Regions from separate parts of the Bacillus sp. FAU18 genome, predicted to be linked through region 2. Evidence: a T-box and tRNA genes for the amino acid it is inferred to sense, from the RefSeq annotation. Region 2 holds a T-box; the other holds one or more tRNA genes.
The links. A T-box is a leader RNA that pairs with one kind of tRNA and senses whether it is charged. The one in region 2 lies ahead of tyrS (tyrosine--tRNA ligase), so its partner is inferred to be a tRNA-Tyr.
Positions count from the first base shown of each region.

Region 1: it encodes a tRNA-Tyr, which carries the amino acid that the T-box ahead of tyrS (tyrosine--tRNA ligase) is inferred to sense. The anticodon was not compared.

Region 1 covers NZ_JBVYHZ010000004.1:187,110-196,999, reverse strand. The annotation lists gene cdaR (CdaA regulatory protein CdaR) at 1-784, opposite strand, end outside; gene cdaA (diadenylate cyclase CdaA) at 777-1,598, opposite strand; gene rsiW (anti-sigma-W factor RsiW) at 1,759-2,385, opposite strand; gene sigW (RNA polymerase sigma factor SigW) at 2,399-2,962, opposite strand; tRNA gene AC0OMU_RS12110 (tRNA-Gln) at 3,193-3,264, opposite strand; tRNA gene AC0OMU_RS12105 (tRNA-Tyr) at 3,269-3,353, opposite strand; tRNA gene AC0OMU_RS12100 (tRNA-Thr) at 3,376-3,448, opposite strand; tRNA gene AC0OMU_RS12095 (tRNA-Val) at 3,453-3,528, opposite strand; tRNA gene AC0OMU_RS12090 (tRNA-Glu) at 3,532-3,606, opposite strand; gene AC0OMU_RS12085 (2-thiouracil desulfurase family protein) at 3,786-4,241, shown strand; gene AC0OMU_RS12080 (GNAT family N-acetyltransferase) at 4,254-4,736, shown strand; gene murQ (N-acetylmuramic acid 6-phosphate etherase) at 4,846-5,760, shown strand; gene AC0OMU_RS12070 (MurR/RpiR family transcriptional regulator) at 5,777-6,628, shown strand; gene AC0OMU_RS12065 (PTS transporter subunit EIIC) at 6,654-8,024, shown strand; gene amiE (N-acetylmuramoyl-L-alanine amidase) at 8,081-9,406, shown strand; gene nagZ (beta-N-acetylhexosaminidase) at 9,434-9,890, shown strand, end outside.
Region 2 covers NZ_JBVYHZ010000004.1:846,418-856,307, forward strand. The annotation lists gene AC0OMU_RS15410 (diguanylate cyclase domain-containing protein) at 1-932, opposite strand, end outside; gene rpsD (30S ribosomal protein S4) at 1,227-1,829, shown strand; gene sr7p (small protein SR7P) at 1,851-1,979, opposite strand; gene tyrS (tyrosine--tRNA ligase) at 2,109-3,377, opposite strand; T-box leader at 3,428-3,664, opposite strand; gene acsA (acetate--CoA ligase) at 3,719-5,437, opposite strand; gene acuA (acetoin utilization protein acetyltransferase AcuA) at 5,597-6,229, shown strand; gene AC0OMU_RS15440 (acetoin utilization AcuB family protein) at 6,256-6,900, shown strand; gene AC0OMU_RS15445 (acetoin utilization protein AcuC) at 6,897-8,060, shown strand; gene motS (flagellar motor protein MotS) at 8,071-8,799, opposite strand; gene motP (flagellar motor protein MotP) at 8,789-9,607, opposite strand; gene ccpA (catabolite control protein A) at 9,670-9,890, opposite strand, start outside.

The DNA of each region.
Region 1 (9,890 bases), 660 kb from region 2:
CACTGGGGCTGGATTCAATATTCGCTATGCTGACACCGTCAGGAAGGCTTCCTGTCCGTTCAATTTTAAAGGGCACTTTTTTACTCGGGCTTGTCACCGGAACGGTAATCTTGATGACCGAGGGCTCCACGTCGACAGGAAGCGCGTTTCCGTCTTTATCATAGACAGTCACTTTCGCTTCCTTTTCAATCGTTTCATCTGCGTTTTCCAAATTCACTGAAGCTTTTACAAGAGAAATATTATCGATGACATTTTTCGATCCGGTAATCTGCACATTTTTTGGACTGACAATCGGCTGCTCCGGAGAATAGCCTTTTTTCATCTTGCTTTTGTTGTAGTACTCCACTTCTACGGGAAAACTTTTGGTCGTCCGTTCCTGAATGGTCACTGTCGTAACAGACGGATTAATTGAGATTGTCAGCCCATCCGACACGTTTTTGGCCTTAAGCTCAACCTTATGTGTGCCGGTTTTCAAATGTTCCATATCGGCATATATTTCAAAGTTTTTGGTCTGCCGAGCCTTTTTCACAGCGCTTGTCGAGCCTTTTATCGTGACATTAACCGTTTGCGGAACACCCGTCACGACGTAATTTTCATCATCATAATACGCTTTAACCGGAATATCAGTCAGAGTTGCTTCATCAGTTGTTGATGTCGGAAAGAAAGATTCACCCGGTTTTTTCGGAGTCGGTGCTTGGTTGCTGTTAACCGCCACATAAAGCAAGAGCGCGAAAAGCAGAGCAATGATTTTCACAGCCCAGCGGTTGTTTAAGAATTTATCCATTTTTCTTGCCCCTCCAATACCAGCGGTTAGAAGAAGTGTCTCTGGTGTTTTTCTTAAACTCGGCTTCAAGCATTTCTTTCAGCGCTTCTTCTGTAAGCTCTCTGTGAAGGTCGCCGTTCTTTGCCACACTGACGCCGCCGGTCTCTTCAGACACAATAATCGTCAAACTGTCTGTTACTTCACTGATACCGACAGCTGCTCTGTGCCGCGTGCCCAGTTCTTTTGAAATAAACGGGCTCTCAGAAAGCGGCAGATAACAGGCGGCCGCGGCAATTTCATTATTTTTCATAATCACCGCACCGTCGTGAAGCGGGGTGTTTGGGATAAAAATATTGATCAGCAGCTCAGAGCTGACTTTGGCATTCAGTGGTATGCCGGTTTCAATATAATCCCCCATTCCAGTATCCCGCTCAATGGTCAGCAGGGCGCCTATACGGCGTTTCGCCATATAATTGATCGCTTTTGTAATGGCCTCAATCGTTTTCTGCTGCGCTTCTTCAACAGGCGTGCCGCTCCTCGAAAAAAAGCGGCCGCGGCCTAGCTGTTCAAGCGCTCTTCTCAGCTCAGGCTGAAAAATAATAATAATTGCTAAAAATCCCCATGTTATCGCTTGGTCCATCAGCCATTGAAGTGTGCTGAGGCCCAAATATTGGCTGGCCATACGAACAAGCACGATGACTACAATTCCTTTTAACAGCTGAACCGCTTTCGTGCCGCGTATCACCATAATCAATTTATATATCACATACCAAACAAGGAGAATATCAACGGCATTGCCGAGGTACTGCAAAAAAGGGATATCCTCAAAAGCCATTTCCTCGTCCTCCAAGATTTCAGTCATTTCGTATTTTGTGTTTTACGTGTTACGCATATGTACTTTACATAGCGAGCCCATTATACCACATTTCGATTTAGCAAGTGAAATGTGCCAGCCCTCTCAGCCCGCAAAAAAAGAGCAAAGCGGCTAACGCGCTTTACTCTTCTCCGTTCGGACTGAATGCATCGAGTACACTTTTCCCCGCAGACTTCATCTTGTACCATGTCCAGTCGAATAATTGATTGATTTCTTCAATCTGACCGGTGACTTGTCCAGCAGAGGCCATATACTTTTCGCCGTTTACGACGGTTACATCCCCGTCTATTTTGCCTTTAATAATCAGCTTGCCGTTTTTGACAGTGACATCACCTGTGACCGTCTCACCTTCTGGCACGGTCACAGTATGGTTATGAACCACAAGATTCGGCTGCTTGGATACGCTGAAATTGTGGTCATTATGCCAGCTGTTAAAAAAACCTCCGCCCATCAAAATGATGAATACCGCAGCAGCTGCGATAACGGGATGGGTTCTGAACCATCTTTTTACAGAAGCTCTTTTCTTCTCCTTAGGCAATTTTGCCATGACATTAGCGGTAAAATCCGCGGGGGCTTCGACATGCGATGTGCTCCGTACGAGCGCTATGGATTTCTCCATCTCGTAAAAATGCTTTCTGCATTTCTCGCATGTCTCCAGATGTTCATTTAATACGTGTTCATCTTTTGGAAGGATATCTCCATCAAGATGCATATGCATAAGCTGCACAATTTGTTCAGGACAGCTCATTTCATCACCCCACTTAAAGATCCCTTAATTGTTTTCTAAGAGCCTCTCTGCCTCTGTGAATCCGCGTTTTCACAGTCCCCACAGGAATGTTTAGAATCTCCCCAATTTCAATTAATGAGAGTTCGTCAATATACTTTAATACGATGACTGTTCTGTATTTGTCAGGAAGCTTTAAAATTTTCTGCTGTATCGTGTTTGAGAGCTCCAGCGACACAACTGCATCTTCAGGCAAAACACCATCTGCGGCGATTTGAGAATACATGGTCAAGCCTTCCGTACCAGCCACTTCTGCATCGAGGTAATAATCCGGCTTCTTTTTGCGAATGCGGTCAATGGTCAAATTGGTCGCGATTCGATAAAGCCAAGTTGAAAATTTCCGGTTAATATCAAAACTGTCGATATTAACGTACGCTCTGATGAAAGCTTCCTGTGCAATATCCTCCGCCTCATGCACATTGCCAAGCATACGGTAGCAAAGCTGATAAATTTTATCTTTGTAAATATCTACGATGTCCGCAAATGCATCCTGGTCGCCTTTTTTGACTTGTTTAATTCTTTTTTTAATCATCATTTCCATATTTATCTAACCTCTGCCTTCACCGGTCTGTATGTATACGAGCTTCGTTTCAAAAGGTTTCAATTTTTTTATAAAATAAGTTTATCAAATTTTTGGCAGGGTGTAGATGGTAATTCGTGAATAAACTACCTTAACATATTTTTAAAATTATTATACAGACTGAACAGTTAGAAGTTGGAATGATTTTTCCGAAAAGAAAAAAGACACCTTTTGATCAAAGGTGTCTGTGACTGGGCTAGCTGGATTCGAACCAACGCATGACGGAGTCAAAGTCCGTTGCCTTACCGCTTGGCTATAGCCCAATAATGGTGGAGGGGGGCAGATTCGAACTGCCGAACCCTGAGGGAGCGGATTTACAGTCCGCCGCGTTTAGCCACTTCGCTACCCCTCCACATAAAATTTTGAAAAAACAGTGCCGGCAAGAGGACTTGAACCCCCAACCTACTGATTACAAGTCAGTTGCTCTACCAATTGAGCTACACCGGCAAGATGGTGGAGGATGACGGGCTCGAACCGCCGACCCTCTGCTTGTAAGGCAGATGCTCTCCCAGCTGAGCTAATCCTCCAAATGGTGACCCGTACGGGATTCGAACCCGTGTTACCGCCGTGAAAGGGCGGTGTCTTAACCGCTTGACCAACGGGCCGTTGTGTTCTCGTCGAGCTGACAAAAGTTATTATATACAGGTCACCCCCTGTTTGTAAAGAGGAAAATTAAATTTTTTATTTTCAAACTTTTTAACTCCTTTTTTAACTGAAAAAGCCTCCCAACTAAAGCCATTTATTTTATGATAGAGACAAGCAAAGCAAGAGAGGAGAAACCAATATGATTCTAGTCAGTTCTTGCCTTGGAGGCATTGAATGCAGATATAACGGCTCTCACGCAGCGTCGGAGAAAATCAGAAAACTCGTCGATGAAAAGAAAGCAGTCATGGCTTGCCCTGAACTTCTCGGCGGCTTCTCTACCCCACGCGAACCCGCAGAAATCATAGGAGGCACCGGCGAGGATGTCCTCAATGGAACAGCGAAAATCGTGACAGCTTCAGGAGAAGACGTCACAGAACTATATATGGAAGGCGCCGCGAAAACATTGGCTTACGCAAAAGAAATCAACGCTTCTGCCGTCATATTAAAAGAAAACAGTCCATCTTGCGGAAGCGGGTTTATCTATAACGGCACCTTCTCTGGCAAAAAAATCACCGGCAACGGAGTAACCGCCGCATTGTTAAAACAAGCGGGCTACCAGGTCATTTCGGAAAACAAGCTTGACGACATCTTGTAAGGAGGCCACCCCATGACTCAAGACATTTCTTTATCCTTCTATAAGCCTGAACACTTGCCCGAGCTTCAAGCATTCACGCTCACCAACGATGACAAACGCTTTACCTCCCTCCCGAAAGAGGTGCTGTCTCAGGCTCTGGGCATACAGGACCGATACCCGGTTGTCATCTTAAAAGACGACCTTCCGGTCGGTTTTTTCATTTTACATGCATCAAAAGAAACGCTTGCTTCCTATTCTAACAATCCATTTGCTTTACTGCTCAGCTCCCTGTCTTTAAACGCTGTGCACCACGGAAAAGGCTATGCGAAAAAAGCCATGATTTTGCTTCCCGCTTTTGTGAGCGGATATTTTCCATGGTGCGACGAAATCATCTTGGCCGTCAATCATCTGAACATACGCGCAAAACACCTTTATATGAAAAGCGGGTTCCTTGATAAAGGACGGCGAAGAATCGGGCCGCTTGGAGAACAGTTGATCCTTCATCATTTCTTATAGTCTTGAGTGAAATAAAATTTCAAAAATTAAAAAACATAGTTGAAATATCATAACAGAAATGAATATACTGAATATTGAGATATATCATTTTAAAACAGGGGGCATCCTCATGTCAGAACCATTAAACATTCACCGTCTTACAACGGAATCACGCAATAGCCAAACAGTTGAAATCCACAAAGCAAACACTCTCGGCATCCTCAAAATGATCAACAACGAAGATATGAAAGTCGCTGCAGCCGTTCAGGAGGTTCTCCCCGACATCAAAACAGCTGTAGACTGCGCATATGAATCGTTTCAAAATGGAGGCCGGCTCATATATACAGGCGCCGGTACAAGCGGCAGACTCGGCGTCATGGATGCTGTTGAATGTCCTCCCACCTACAGCGTAAGCCCAGATCAGGTCATCGGAATCATGGCTGGAGGCCCCAAAGCCTTTTTACAGGCAGCAGAGGGCATTGAAGACAGTGAAGAAGCAGGAGCTGAAGATTTAAGAAACATACAGCTCACTTCAAATGACACCGTCATTGCCATCGCAGCAAGCGGCCGCACACCCTACGCCGCAGGCGCCCTAAGATACGCCCGCAAAGTCGGAGCACACACCATCGCCCTTACTTGCAATGAAAATTCCGCCATCAGCAAGGATGCGGATCACAGCATTGAGGTTGTCGTCGGACCTGAGGCCATTACAGGATCAACACGTATGAAAGCCGCAACCGCTCATAAAATGATTCTAAACATGATATCTACCGCTGTAATGGTCAAAATCGGCAAGGTTTACGAAAACTTGATGGTAGACGTCAACGTCAGCAACAAAAAACTAAAAGAACGCGCCATCAGTATCATCCAAAGCCTTACAAATGCTTCATACGACACAGCCAGGCACACCCTGGAACAAGCCGATCATCACGTCAAAACAGCAATCGTCATGCTCAAAACAAGCACAGATCAGAAACAAGCAAAGACATTACTCGATGAAGCAAACGGTTTCATTGACAAAGCAATCGAACATTACCATCCATGATAAGGAGAGAACTAGAATGGCCACAGGCGGTTTAGCGATCATCCAATCAATGAAGCATAAGCTCCCTCCATCCGAGCGCAAACTTGCAGATTATATCCTAGCCCATCCCCACAAAGCAATCGAAAGCACGGTCAACGAAATTAGCGCCTTAGCCAATTCAAGTGACGCTGCCGTCATCAGGCTCTGCAAATCACTCGGTTTAAAAGGATTTCAAGATTTAAAAATGAGAGTAGCGGGCGATCTGGCAAAGCCTACGTTTCAGGGCTACCGGGATATTGTTCCCCACGAGCTGCTGCCCTCCATTTCCGAAAAAACGGCCGGCAATGCCATTCAAGCCATTCAGGATACTTCAGACCTGATGGACTACAAAGAGCTTGAACGAGCGGTTTCTCTGCTTCTCAAAGCTCATACCGTGCATTTTATCGGCCTCGGGGCTTCCGGCATTGTCGCCAAGGACGCCCAGCAAAAGTGGCTTCGCATTCATAAACAAGCAACCGCGTTTACAGACACTCATCTTGTGGCATCTTTAATCGCAAATGCAGATAAAGACGACATCGTATTTGCCATTTCGTTTTCAGGAGAGACACAGGAAATCATTGAACTGTTCGCCATGGCCAAGGAAAAAGGCATCACAACGATCAGCCTCACACAATTCAGTCAGACATCCGTCTCCGCACTGGCTGATGTCCCTTTGTATACAGCCCATTCCAATGAAGCCTTGATTCGAAGTGCAGCCACTTCCTCCCGCCTCGCCCAGCTTTTTATAATTGATGTTTTGTTTTTAGGCATGGCGGCTGAGCAGTATGAAACGACAACCGGTTATATCGATAAAACGAGAGCAGCCATACAATCTATGAGAATAAAATAAGGCATCTTGAAGGGGAGGGGTTTTAATGAGCAAAGAAAATAACTACCATCATCTCGCACAGAAAATCCTTGAGCTATGCGGAGGAAAATCCAATATTTCTTCATATACGCATTGCATGACACGCCTGCGCATTACGCCTTACGATGAAAGCAAAGCGGATGCTCAGGCTTTAAGAAAGCTTGACGGCGTATTGGGGGTCGTTGAAGCTGAAACCTTACAAATTATCCTCGGCACAGGAGTCGTCAATCATGTTACAGCTGTTTTCTCGAAGCTCGTGTCAGCAGCAGAAGAAGGTGCCGATGTCAAAGAAGCAGCGGCCAAAAAGAAAGCCGATATCAATCGAAAAAACGCCACTCCTTTTAAACTTTTCTTACGTAAAATTGCCAGCATTTTTATCCCTCTTATTCCCGCTCTAGTCGCTTCCGGTTTAATTACTGGGATTACCAAAGCAATTATTCAAGCAGGCTGGCTCTCTGCAGACTCACAAATTGCGGTTATCCTGACAGTCATCGGATCAGGGCTGTTCACTTATCTCGGCATTCTCGTTGGTATTAACGCTTCGAAAGAATTTGGCGGGACACCCGCACTTGGGGCTTTGGCCGGGATCTTGATTATCAATCCGGAGATCGCAAAAATCAGTTTATTTGGAGAAGAGCTTCTCCCGGGCAGGGGAGGTCTGATCGGCGTCCTTTTCGCAGCCATATTCATTGCTTACACCGAACAATTTATTCGCCGTTTTATTCCTCAATCACTCGATATCATTGTCACACCCACCGTTTCACTGTTAATCACCGGAATCGTAACGTATGTCGTATTTATGCCTTTAGGCGGATTCATTTCTGATGCCATTACATCCGGCCTTCTGTCCATCCTGGACATCGGCGGCATCGCTGCGGGCTTTATTCTGGGCGCAACCTTCCTCCCTCTCGTCGTAACCGGACTGCATCAAGGCTTGACGCCTGTGCACATGGAACTGATCAATTCAATTGGCAATGATCCTCTGCTCCCTATTTTGGCTATGGGAGGTGCAGGACAGGTAGGCGCGGCCTTTGCCGTTTTCGTGAAGACGAAAAAAACAACACTGAGGAAAGCAATCGCCGGCGGGCTTCCATCGGGACTGCTCGGCATTGGTGAACCGCTTATTTTCGGAGTCACGCTGCCGCTTGGCCGTCCGTTTTTAACAGCATGTTTAGGAGCTGGAATCGGCGGCGCCTTTCAAGCTTATTTTCAAGTAGCCACCATTGCGATTGGTGTCTCCGGACTGCCGCTTTCTTTTCTAGTCCTGCCTTCGCAAATCATCCTGTATATCGTTGGGCTCTTTATTTCCTACGCGGCCGGCTTTTTATTGACCTATGCATTCGGATATAAAGATGAAATGGCTTCACAGTTCGATTAAATTGTTTCTGTATTAGGGATAGTAAACGGGATAGAAGCACAGAAAGGGGCTAGCCTGTGAAAACAAAGACACGGTTCATATTCAGTGCCATTTTAACCCTGTCGATATTTGCGCCAAATGAAACCTTCGCACAAACAGCAGACAACTTGGTTGAGCTGAAAACCATAAATGCAGAAACTGCACAATTCTCGACGAAGAAGCTAAGGAAGGTAGATCAGATGATAGAACGGGATATTGCAGCAGGATTCCCAGGCGCCGTTCTTGTGGTGGTGAAGGATGGACGCATCATAAAAAAAGCAGCATACGGCTACAGTAAAAAGTACGAAGGATCAGAACTGCTGCGCCGTCCGGCCAAAATGAAAACCCGCACGATGTTTGACTTAGCCTCAAATACAAAAATGTACGCAACAAATTTTGCATTGCAGCGCTTAGTCAGCCAAGGAAAACTTGACGTCTATGAAAAAGTTTCTGCATATTTGCCGGGTTTCAAGGATCAGCCGGGTGACCTCATAAAAGGAAAAGACAAGATACGTGTCATCGATGTCCTCCAGCACCAATCAGGGCTCCCATCAAGCTTTTACTTTTACACGCCGGAAAAAGCCGGCAAGTACTATTCCCAAGAACGGGACAAAACGATTGAATATTTGACGAAAATTCCACTCGATTATCAAACTGGGACAAAGCACGTATACAGTGACATTGGATATATGCTACTCGGATGTATTGTCGAAAAACTCACCGGCAAACCGCTTGATGTCTACACGGAGCAAGAGCTCTACAAACCGCTCAGGCTGAAGCATACCTTGTACAATCCGCTGCAAAAGGGCTTTAAACCGAAACAGTTCGCAGCTACTGAACGCATGGGCAATACACGTGACGGCGTTATTCAATTCCCTAACATCCGCACAAACTCGCTGCAAGGAGAAGTGCATGACGAAAAAGCGTTTTACTCAATGGATGGCGTGTCTGGGCATGCCGGATTGTTCTCAAATGCAGATGATATGGCCATACTGCTGCAAGTCATGTTAAACAAAGGTTCATACCGAAATATTTCTTTATTTGATCAGAAAACAGCCGACCTGTTTACAGCACCTTCAGCAACAGATCCGACATTCGCTCTTGGCTGGAGGCGGAACGGAAGTAAAAGCATGGAATGGATGTTTGGCCCTCATGCCAGTGAAAATGCTTACGGGCATACCGGCTGGACAGGGACAGTTACAATTATTGATCCAGCATACAATTTAGGCATCGCATTGTTAACAAATAAAAAGCATACACCAGTTATTGATCCGGAAGAAAATCCAAACGTCTTTGAGGGTGATCAATTTGCAACAGGCAGTTATGGAAGTGTCATAACCGCGATTTATGAAGCGATGGAATGAATGATTAGACGATAGGAGGAAGTTTCTATGAGACCTGTCTTTCCGCTTATCCTTTCAGCCGTTCTCTTTATTTCATGCTTTTTCGGGGCCAGACAGACAGAAGCCTCTGCATCCAAACGTGCAATCGATGCCAATCAGATTGTCAATCGTATGTCGTTAGACGAAAAACTCGGCCAGATGCTGATGCCTGATTTTAGAAACTGGCAAAAGGAAGGCGAGTCCTCTCCGCAAGCCCTTACAGAAATGAATGATGAAGTCGCCAGCCTCGTCAAGAAATATCAATTCGGAGGCATCATCCTTTTTGCAGAAAATGTAAAAACAACAAAACAAACTGTCCAACTGACAGACGATTACCAAAAGGCAAGTCCAAAAATCCCGCTCATGCTGAGTATTGATCAGGAAGGCGGCATTGTAACGAGGTTAGGGGAAGGCACTAATTTCCCAGGGAATATGGCGCTGGGCGCAGCCAGAAGCAGAATCAATG
Region 2 (9,890 bases):
TCTATATGAAAAAATCCCACTTCTTCTGCCTGAAACGATTCTGCCATTCTCACAGCCAGATCATTCATTGTATCAGTCAGTGTCAGCCGCTGATTCAGGCGGCGTGATGTTTCATTAATCAATTCCAAATTTGCGATGCTTGCTTTGGATTGTTCGTAGAGCTGGGCATTTTCAAACGCTTTTCCCGCGGCGTTTGCTAACAGCGACATTTCATCAAGGCAGGCATCAGTAAGAAAGCTGTCACCCGTTCCCTCAGCCTTCAACACCCCGTATGTGCCCTGCTGTCCTTTGATCGGAATATAGGCGGCAGATTCATTTTTCCGCAAAATGTCCCCGGACAAATACACTTTGAGCGCAAAGGAATCGGATTTTTCCCCTTCCATATACAGCTCTTTTGCAGGAATCCCTAAACATTGGTCTTGATCGTGCGATATAAATAAAGAAAACTCAAAAAGAGAAAATGTGCTGGTCAAGCTTTCTAAAAGCTGCTTCAGCACATCTGTCTGATCAAGCAGTGAATGGAACAGCTCCGTCATTTTGTATATCTTTTTTTGGTAGATCGTTTTGTTATAGAGTCTTTCCTGTTTCATCGACTGGTTTAAAAATGAAGCAACCACGTCCGGAAGCCCTTCAGGAATCTCTTCATCCTGCCTGCACGCAAGATGGAAACGCCTGCCGGAGCCGTCCTCAATCAGATAACATGAAGCGTTTATTTTTGAAGCGGAAAAACGCGCTTCACCATCTGCCAGTTTTGTCACAAAGTCTGATGATGACGGTGTAAGCGAAACACAAAGGGTTGAAAAATAGGTTTGAATAGCCGAAGTCAGCCATATTAAAGAGTCGGTGAATGTGACTTTTTCAGATTTGGTTAATAAAAAATCGAGCATATGATAATGAAAGGCGGATAATTGATCTTTAGTTTGTTCTACCATGTTTTTATCACCTAAAAGTTTACCACTAATTTTTGTTTATTATATCATAAACGGTGAAGCAATAATGGAGGAATGGTTGACTTCAAAACAAATAAATTATATAATGACCTTTGTGTGAAATATTGCAGCCTTTTTGTTCAGCTTCTATGTTTTCATTTTGTTCCTTATCAATAAGGTGTATCGTGTAACTCTCTGCTGCTGGAGCGAGGATACATGAAAACAAAATGTGCATGGTCGAATAGAGCAGACGGTTTTTATTTTCCACAAAAATAAAACCAAAGGAGGAGTCACATTATGGCTCGCTATACAGGTCCATCTTGGAAACTGTCTCGCCGTCTAGGAATCTCTCTTAGCGGTACAGGAAAAGAATTAGAAAAACGCCCTTACGCTCCAGGTCCACACGGCCCAGGACAACGTAAAAAATTATCAGAATACGGTTTGCAATTGCAAGAAAAGCAAAAGCTTCGTCACATGTACGGTGTAAACGAACGTCAATTCCGCACTTTGTTTGACAAAGCTGGCAAACTAGCTGGTAAACACGGTGAAAACTTCATGATTCTTTTAGATTCTCGTCTTGATAACGTTGTGTACAAGCTAGGTTTAGCACGTACTCGCCGTCAAGCTCGCCAATTGGTTAACCACGGTCACATTCTTGTAGACGGAAGCCGCGTTGATATCCCGTCTTACCTAGTGAAACCTGGTCAAACAATCGGTGTTCGCGAAAAATCAAGAAACCTTTCTATCATCAAAGAATCTGTTGAAGTGAACAACTTTGTTCCTGAATACCTTACTTTCGACGCTGAAAAGCTTGAAGGTACTTTCACTCGTCTTCCTGAGCGTTCTGAACTTGCTCCGGAAATTAACGAAGCGCTTATCGTTGAGTTCTACTCTCGTTAATCGTTTTAAAAACCCCTGCCGCTATGCGGTCGGGGTTTTTTTATCGTCTATTTTGTCTTTTGCCTCTTGCTGGCCAACACTATCCTGCGCCTGCTGCTCCCAATAATCCCGCTGCAGCCGTTCTTTTGCAATCGTACACATGAGATTCACGCTTTAGCGCTCCTTTCATTTAAAAGGTGGTGATTGGTCGTGTTTGCCCTATCTAATATACTCTTTTCCTTTCATTCCTATGCGGTAAACAAAAAGATCCTTTGCCTTCAGTGGCAAAGGATCTTTTTCTTATTTATACGTCACAAGGAAGTATTTTTTCTTCCCGCGGCGCAGAACAGTAAATTGATTTTCGATACGGTCTTCAGCTGATAGGGTATAATTTATTTCCGTCTGGCGTTCACCGTTAATGTAAACAGCTCCGTTTTGAATGTCTTCACGCGCTTGGCGTTTAGAAGGAGATAATTTAGATTGCACCAACACATCTACAAGTGAAAACTCTTGGGTGCTGTCAACTTCCATAGAAGGAACATCTTTAAAGCCTACCTTTACGTCTTGAGCAGAAAGCTCTTTAATATTGCCGCTGAACAGCGCTTGGGAGATGTTGATGGCTTGCTCCAGCGCCTCGCGTCCGTGAACAAGTGATGTCACTTCTTCTGCCAGGCGTTTTTGTGCTTCACGTTTTTCTGGCGCCGTTTCTGTTTTTTCAGCGTATGCTTCAATTTCCTCTTTTGAAAGGAACGTAAAGTATTTCAAGTATTTGACAACGTCACGGTCGTCTGTGTTGATCCAGAATTGATAGAATTCATATGGCGATGTTTTTTCTTTATCAAGCCAGATCGCGCCGCCTTCCGTTTTCCCGAACTTCGTGCCGTCTGCTTTTGTGACAAGCGGAATCGTTAGGCCGAACGCTTTTGCTCCTTCTTCTTCTGATTTTCTGATCAGTTCAAGACCCGCTGTGATATTGCCCCACTGATCGCTTCCGCCGATTTGCAGTTTACAGTTTTTGTCTCTGTAAAGATTTAAGAAATCATAAGATTGAAGAATCATGTAGCTGAATTCTGTGTACGAGATGCCGGATTCAATTCTTGAGCTGACCGTATCTTTTGCCAGCATGTAATTGATGCCGAAATTTTTACCAACGTCTCGAAGGAAATCGATCACATTCATTTTGCCGATCCAGTCAAAGTTGTTCGCGATGACAGCTGGGTTTTCTGCTGCTTCAAAATCTAGAAATCTGGACAGCTGGTTTTTGATTTTTTGGGACCATTCGGATACGATGTCAGCAGTGTTTAATGTACGCTCTGCTTTTTTTCCGCTTGGATCACCGATGAGGCCCGTCGCGCCGCCCACAAGCGCAATCGGATGATGCCCTGCAAGCTGAAAACGGCGAAGTGTTAAAATAGGCAGCAGGTGTCCGATATGCAAGCTGTCTGCTGTCGGGTCAAAGCCTGAGTACAAGCGAATTTTTTCTTCATTCAGCTGTTTATTTAACCCTTCTTCATCTGTCATTTGCTGAATCAATCCGCGGAAGGATAAGTCTTCAAGTAAGTTAGTCATAAGATAAAGCTCCTTTTTTGATTAAAATAAAAAACGCCCCTTCGTTTACACGAAGGGACGATTGATTATCGCGGTACCACCCTACTAATAAGAGAATGCAAACATTCGTCTTATCACTTTGCCTGATAACGGATCAGGTCCGTTCTTTCACTACTGAAAGCCTGGCCGGCTTTGTTTGCAAAAGCGGTTCATGAGTGTATTCGATATATCCGTCTGTGCTGATTTTCACCGGCCATCAGCTCTCTGGAACGTAAGGATATTCTACTTGTCTCAATCTTTACCTTTTCATATGAAGCTATATCATTTTTAACATAAATAAAATCCTGTGTCAACGCCGCCTTTTAATCCTCCATTGTTGACAGATCTCCAGCCGGCAGATTAAGCTCCCATGCCTTCAGCACGCGCCTCATGATCTTTCCGCTTCGGGTTTTCGGAAGCTTATCTTTAAATTCGATCTCACGCGGAGCCGCATGGGCTGCAAGACCCTGCTTTACAAATAGGCGGATCTCTTCTTTCAGTTTATCAGACGGCTCAAATCCTTCCCTGAGTGCAATAAAGGCTTTAATGATTTCTCCACGCACCGGGTCAGGCTTTCCGATTACGCCTGCTTCTGCAATAGCCGGATGTTCGACAAGCTTGCTTTCCACTTCAAATGGGCCGACGCGCTCACCGGAGGTCATGATGACGTCATCAACTCTGCCTTGGAACCAAAAGTATCCCTCTTCATCCATGTAAGCAGAATCCCCAGACACATACCAGCCGCCCGGCATGAAATACGATTCATACTTTTCAGCGTTATTCCAAATGGTATGCATCATGGAAGGCCAGCCCTTTTTGATGGCGAGATTGCCCATTCGGTATGGCGGTAGCTCGTTGCCTTGATTGTCAACGATCGCTGCCTCCACTCCTGGAATCGGCTTACCCATTGAACCCGGTTTAATATCCATGCAAGGATAGTTGCAGATGAGCTGACTGCCCGTTTCGGTCATCCACCATGTATCATGAATTCGTTTGTTAAAAACTTTATGTCCCCATCTGATGACTTCCGGATTTAGCGGCTCACCGACACTGAGCACATGCCGTAGTGAAGTTAGATCATATTTCGCAGCCATTTCATCTCCCGCTCCCATCAGCATCCGAAAAGCGGTCGGCGCGCTGTACCAGACATTGACGCCAAGCTGTTCAATCGTTCCATACCAGCTTTCCGGGCTGAAACGTCCGCCGACGATGACATTTGTCGCTCCGTTCAGCCACGGTGCAAAAATGCCATATACCGTACCTGTCACCCAGCCTGGATCAGCCGTGCACCAATAAATGTCTTCTTCCTTTAAATCAAGGACCCACTTTCCTGTTTGATATTGCTGAATCATCGCTTCATGGACATGCAGCACGCCCTTTGGCGTACCAGTGGAACCTGATGTATAGTGAAGCAGAAAGCCGTCTTTTTTATCCATCCATTCGATATCCAGTCTTGTGCTTTCCTGTTTCACTGCTTCATCATAATTGATGATATTCGTGCCGCTCTCAGCCTCTCCCCCGACTACGAAGACATGCTGCAAGTGAGGCAGTTTGTCTACCGGTATTCTCTCCAGCAGCTCAGGCGTTGTGACAACAACCTTTGCCTCACTGTTTTCAAGCCGGTCTTTCACCGCTCCCTCCATAAATGCTTCGAACAGCGGCCCGGCGATGGCGCCAATTTTGATTGCGCCTAGCATAATAAAATAAAGCTCGGGTGATCTCGGCATAAAAATAAAAACGCGGTCCCCTTTTTCCACATTTCCATACCGTCTCAGCACATTCCCGGCTCTGTTTGATTCTTCCTTCATTTCTTTAAATGTGTATTTTTCATCCCTTTTTGCGTCTTTATAATAAAGCGCTACTTTGTTTTTTCGAAACGATTCGGCATGGCGGTCAATCGCTTCATACGCCGCATTCAGTTTCCCTGTCTCATGCCAAGAGAAATGTTTCTCTGCCTCGGCCCAATCAAAATGCCGGTACGTTTCTTCATAGTTTTTTAAGTTATGATCCCCCTCTATTGCTGGTAACGCTTTCAAATTCATGCCCAAACATCCCCCTTTGCTGAAGTTGTCACAATTATTATAGTATATATTCATATTCTTCTCAATTTTTAAAATATAAACCATGTTGAAAACGCTTTATAATTTGGTATTCTTAAAGAAGGCATGTATTTTTATAAGAATTGATGGGACGGTGAATTAGTGGAACATCATAAAACATACCATTCAGCAAACATCAAAACAGCAACCGGCTCTTTACTGATAGAAGGGCCTGTCTCTCCAGAGGATTTGGCAGGTTATGAGTTTCATAAAGATTTAACCGCATTTCGTCCGCCTCGCGAGCAGCATGAAGCGCTAGTCGACATTGCAGGCCTTCCCGAAGGGCGCATTATTATTGCCAGAGACGGCCGAACCATTGTCGGCTATGTCACGTATTTATATCCTGACCCGCTCGAAAGATGGTCTGAAGGAAATATGGAGGACTTGATTGAGCTCGGAGCCATCGAAGTAGCGCCGGACTATCGGGGATGCGCTGTCGGAAAGACGCTCCTGACCGTCAGCATGATGGATGAACAAATGGAAAACTACATTGTGATGACGACAGAATATTACTGGCATTGGGATTTAAAAGGGATGAAAAAAGATGTGTGGGAATACAGAAAGATCATGGAAAAGATGATGAATGCAGGCGGATTGGTCTGGTTTGCAACGGATGAGCCGGAGATCAGCTCCCACCCTGCAAACTGTCTGATGGCCCGCATTGGAAAAAACGTCAGCCAAGAATCAATTGAGCAATTTGACAGGCTCCGTTTTTATCATCGTTATATGTATTAACTGACACTGACAAAGGGGAAAAAATAATGATTGTTGAGCAAATCATGAAAAGAGATGTCATTACATTAACGAAGACGGATACGCTTGAAACAGCAATATGCAAATTGAAGGAATTCCATATCAGGCATCTGCCTGTTGTAGATGAAGAACGACACGTGATCGGCATGATTACAGACAGAGACATGAAACAGGCCAGCCCGAGTATTTTTGAAGAAAACAAACGAAGCCTATTTCTCACACGAAGCGTAGATTCAATTATGAAAAAAGATGTTGTCTGCGCCCATCCGTTAGATTTTGTCGAAGAAATATCAGCCGTGTTCTACGAGCATGGCATCGGCTGCCTTCCAGTGGTACACCATCAAAAATTAATAGGCATTTTAACAAAAACCGATTTGCTGCGGACGTTTGTCAAATTGACAGGCGCTGACCAGCCGGGATCGCAAATTGAGATAAAAGTAAACGACATCACCAAAAGCCTCGCTGAGATCAGCAGTCTTTGCCAAGACCTTCAAGTGAAAATATTAAGCGTGCTTGTTTATCCGCATGACGATCCCGGTGTAAAAGTGCTTGTCTTCCGTGTAAAAACGATGAATCCGCTGCCGTTTTTGCAGGCATTACAAAGAAATGGACACCACGTCGTATGGCCGTCAGAGCAAAGGGATCTGCTATGAGAGACAGTGTATTTATCTATTCTCCATCCTACCAAACCTATATGTTTCATCAGGAGCATCCCTTTAATCAGCAGCGGGTTCTGTTAACATATGATTTGCTTAAGATGATCAATGCCTTTGATGATGGAGACATTGTCACCCCCAGACTCGCTTCAGAAGAGGAGCTTTCCCTTGTCCACACGGACGATTACATTCAGGCCGTAAAGCTTGCGGGCGCCGGAAAGCTTCCCGCTGAAGAAGGAGAAAGCTACGGGCTCGGCACTGAAGACACACCCGTCTTTGCCGGCATGCACGAAGCGGCATCCCTCTTGGTCGGCGGCACTTTAACGGCCGCAGACTGGGTCATGTCAGGACAAGCCCTGCATGCGGCAAACCTTGGTGGAGGGCTTCATCATGGCTTTCGCGGGAGAGCATCAGGATTCTGCATATACAACGACAGCGCTGTGGCGATTCAATATATCCAGAAAAAATATAGCGCCAGAGTGCTTTATATTGATACGGACGCCCACCACGGGGACGGTGTGCAATTTACATTTTACGATAATCCTGACGTATGCACGCTGTCCATTCATGAAACAGGAAGGTATTTATTCCCTGGAACCGGCCAGATCCAAGAAAAAGGCAGCGGAAAAGGATATGGCTATTCCTTTAATATCCCGCTTGACGCTTTTACAGAGGATGATTCTTTTCTTGAGGCTTACCGGACAGCAGCTTCAGAAGTCGCCGCGTATTTCGAGCCTGATGTCATTATCAGCCAAAACGGCGCCGATGCCCATTACTACGACCCGCTGACGCATTTATCAGCAACAATCAATATATACGAAGAAATCCCCCGTCTTGCACACACTTTGGCTCATCAATATTGTGGAGGGAAATGGATTGCAGTCGGAGGCGGCGGATATGATATTTGGCGTGTCGTGCCCCGCGCCTGGGCCAGAATATGGCTTGAAATGAAGGGAATTGACCCGGGACACGAGATCCCGCCGGAATGGATTGCTAAATGGCAAAAACAATGCCCCGTGGCCCTTCCGTCGAGCTGGAGCGATCCGGCTGATTTATATCCTCCGATTCCCCGCAAGCCTGAAATTACAGAAAAAAATGCCCAAACTGTCAGCAAAGCATTATATGCGATACGTTCTGAACAGCAAAGAACAAAGTAAAAAACGACCTTTACGAAGAGGTCGTTTTTGATTTTTTGATCACTATTTCCACACGCCGATTTTCCTTCATGTGTTCATTTGTCTTGTTATCCTTCACCGGCTTTGTATCCGCATAACCGACAGCAATAAAGCGCTTGGAGGGAAGCTTCTCTTTAGACGTGAAGTATTGAATCACTCCACTTGCCCGTGCTGCTGATAGCTCCCAGTTCGACGGGTATCGGTATGTCGAAATGTTTCGGCTGTCTGTATGCCCCTCCACCTGAATGTCATTTGGAATTGTTTGAAGAAGAACGGCGATTTGGTGAAGAAGTGTTTCGGCATTTTTCAGCACCTTTGCCTCACCTGTATCAAACAGCACAGCCTCCTGAAGAACGAGCACGACACCGCGTTCATCCCGTTTGGCTGTCATTTGGGCCTTCAAATGATTGTCTTTTATATATGTATTTACTTTCTTGAGAAGCTGATCCTGCTGATCCTCTTGCTTCTTCGTATCAGATGGGGATGTATTCTTTTTTTCTATGGATGTTTGGTCCGGCTGAAGCCCGTTGCCTTCCTTCTGGATCGAGTCCACTGCCGCTTTGAATTTCTGCAGATCAATTTGGGACATCGAAAAGAGTAAAATAAAGAACACAAGGATCAAAGTGATCAGATCTGTAAAGGTTACCATCCAGCTGGACGAAGATTGACTGTTTTTTCCGCTTCCATTCCTTCTTTCAAAACGTTCTCTTCTAAGCTTCATGTACAGATCCCTTTTTTGTTTTTACTTGTTTTGGCTGCTTCTGCCATTCTTCCCGTGAGCTGAAAACGACCAGCTGGCTTTCAAGGTTGCGCGGGTTTTTTCCGGATTGAACACCGATAATCCCTTCCACCATTACCTGCTTGATGAAAATTTCACTTTCTGTTTTCTCTTCAAGCTTAGCCGCGATCGGGTTGAAGACCATATTTGCCAGTAATGAACCATATAAAGTCGTCAGAAGCGCAATGGCCATGTTTGGTCCGAGCATATGCGGGTCGTTTAAGTTTTTGAGCATCAGCACAAGCCCGACGAGTGTTCCGATCATTCCCCACGCCGGAGCGAATTCTCCCGCTTTTTCAAAAACTCGCCGCCCTTTTCGGTGCCGTTCCTCCATTGCTGCGATTTCTGAATCCATGACGAGCCGAATCGTTTCTTCATCCCAGCCGTCAATCGCTAAAAGCAGCCCTTTTTTCAAGAATGGATCTTTGATTTCCCGAGCCTGATCATCCAATGATAAAAGCCCGTGTTTTCGCGCGTGATCGGAAAGGGAGACAAAGGTTTTCACAAGATCTTTCACATTGTCTTCCTGGCGGATGAATGCCTGCTTTAACACAGAGGGCGCTTTTTTCAGCTCTCTTGGCGGAAAACTGATAAAAACAGCGGCGCAAAGTCCCCCTGTTACGATGAAGAAAGAGGTCAGATCAAGAAAAGAGCGGAAACCGCTTACTCCCGATCCCGAAATAATCCCAATAACAATAATAATCGTTCCTAACACAAATCCAACAGGTGTAAGATAATCAAAACGTTTCATCATTTCTCCCCATGAAAAAAGCAAGAATTCACCATAAAGGTGAAGCTTGCTCTTTGTTTTTCTTATGACTTGGTTGACTTTCTTAGCTCTATACGGTGCGGCAGTTCGACGATATGCTCTTCAACCGGCTCTTTATTCATGAGCTTCGTCAGCAGTCTCATCGCAACGGCGCCAATATCATATGTCGGCTGAACAACTGTTGAAAGCTGCGGGCGAACCATAAGGCTTAATCTTGTATTATCAAAACCGATAATGTCGAGATCCTCCGGAATGGATAAGCCCT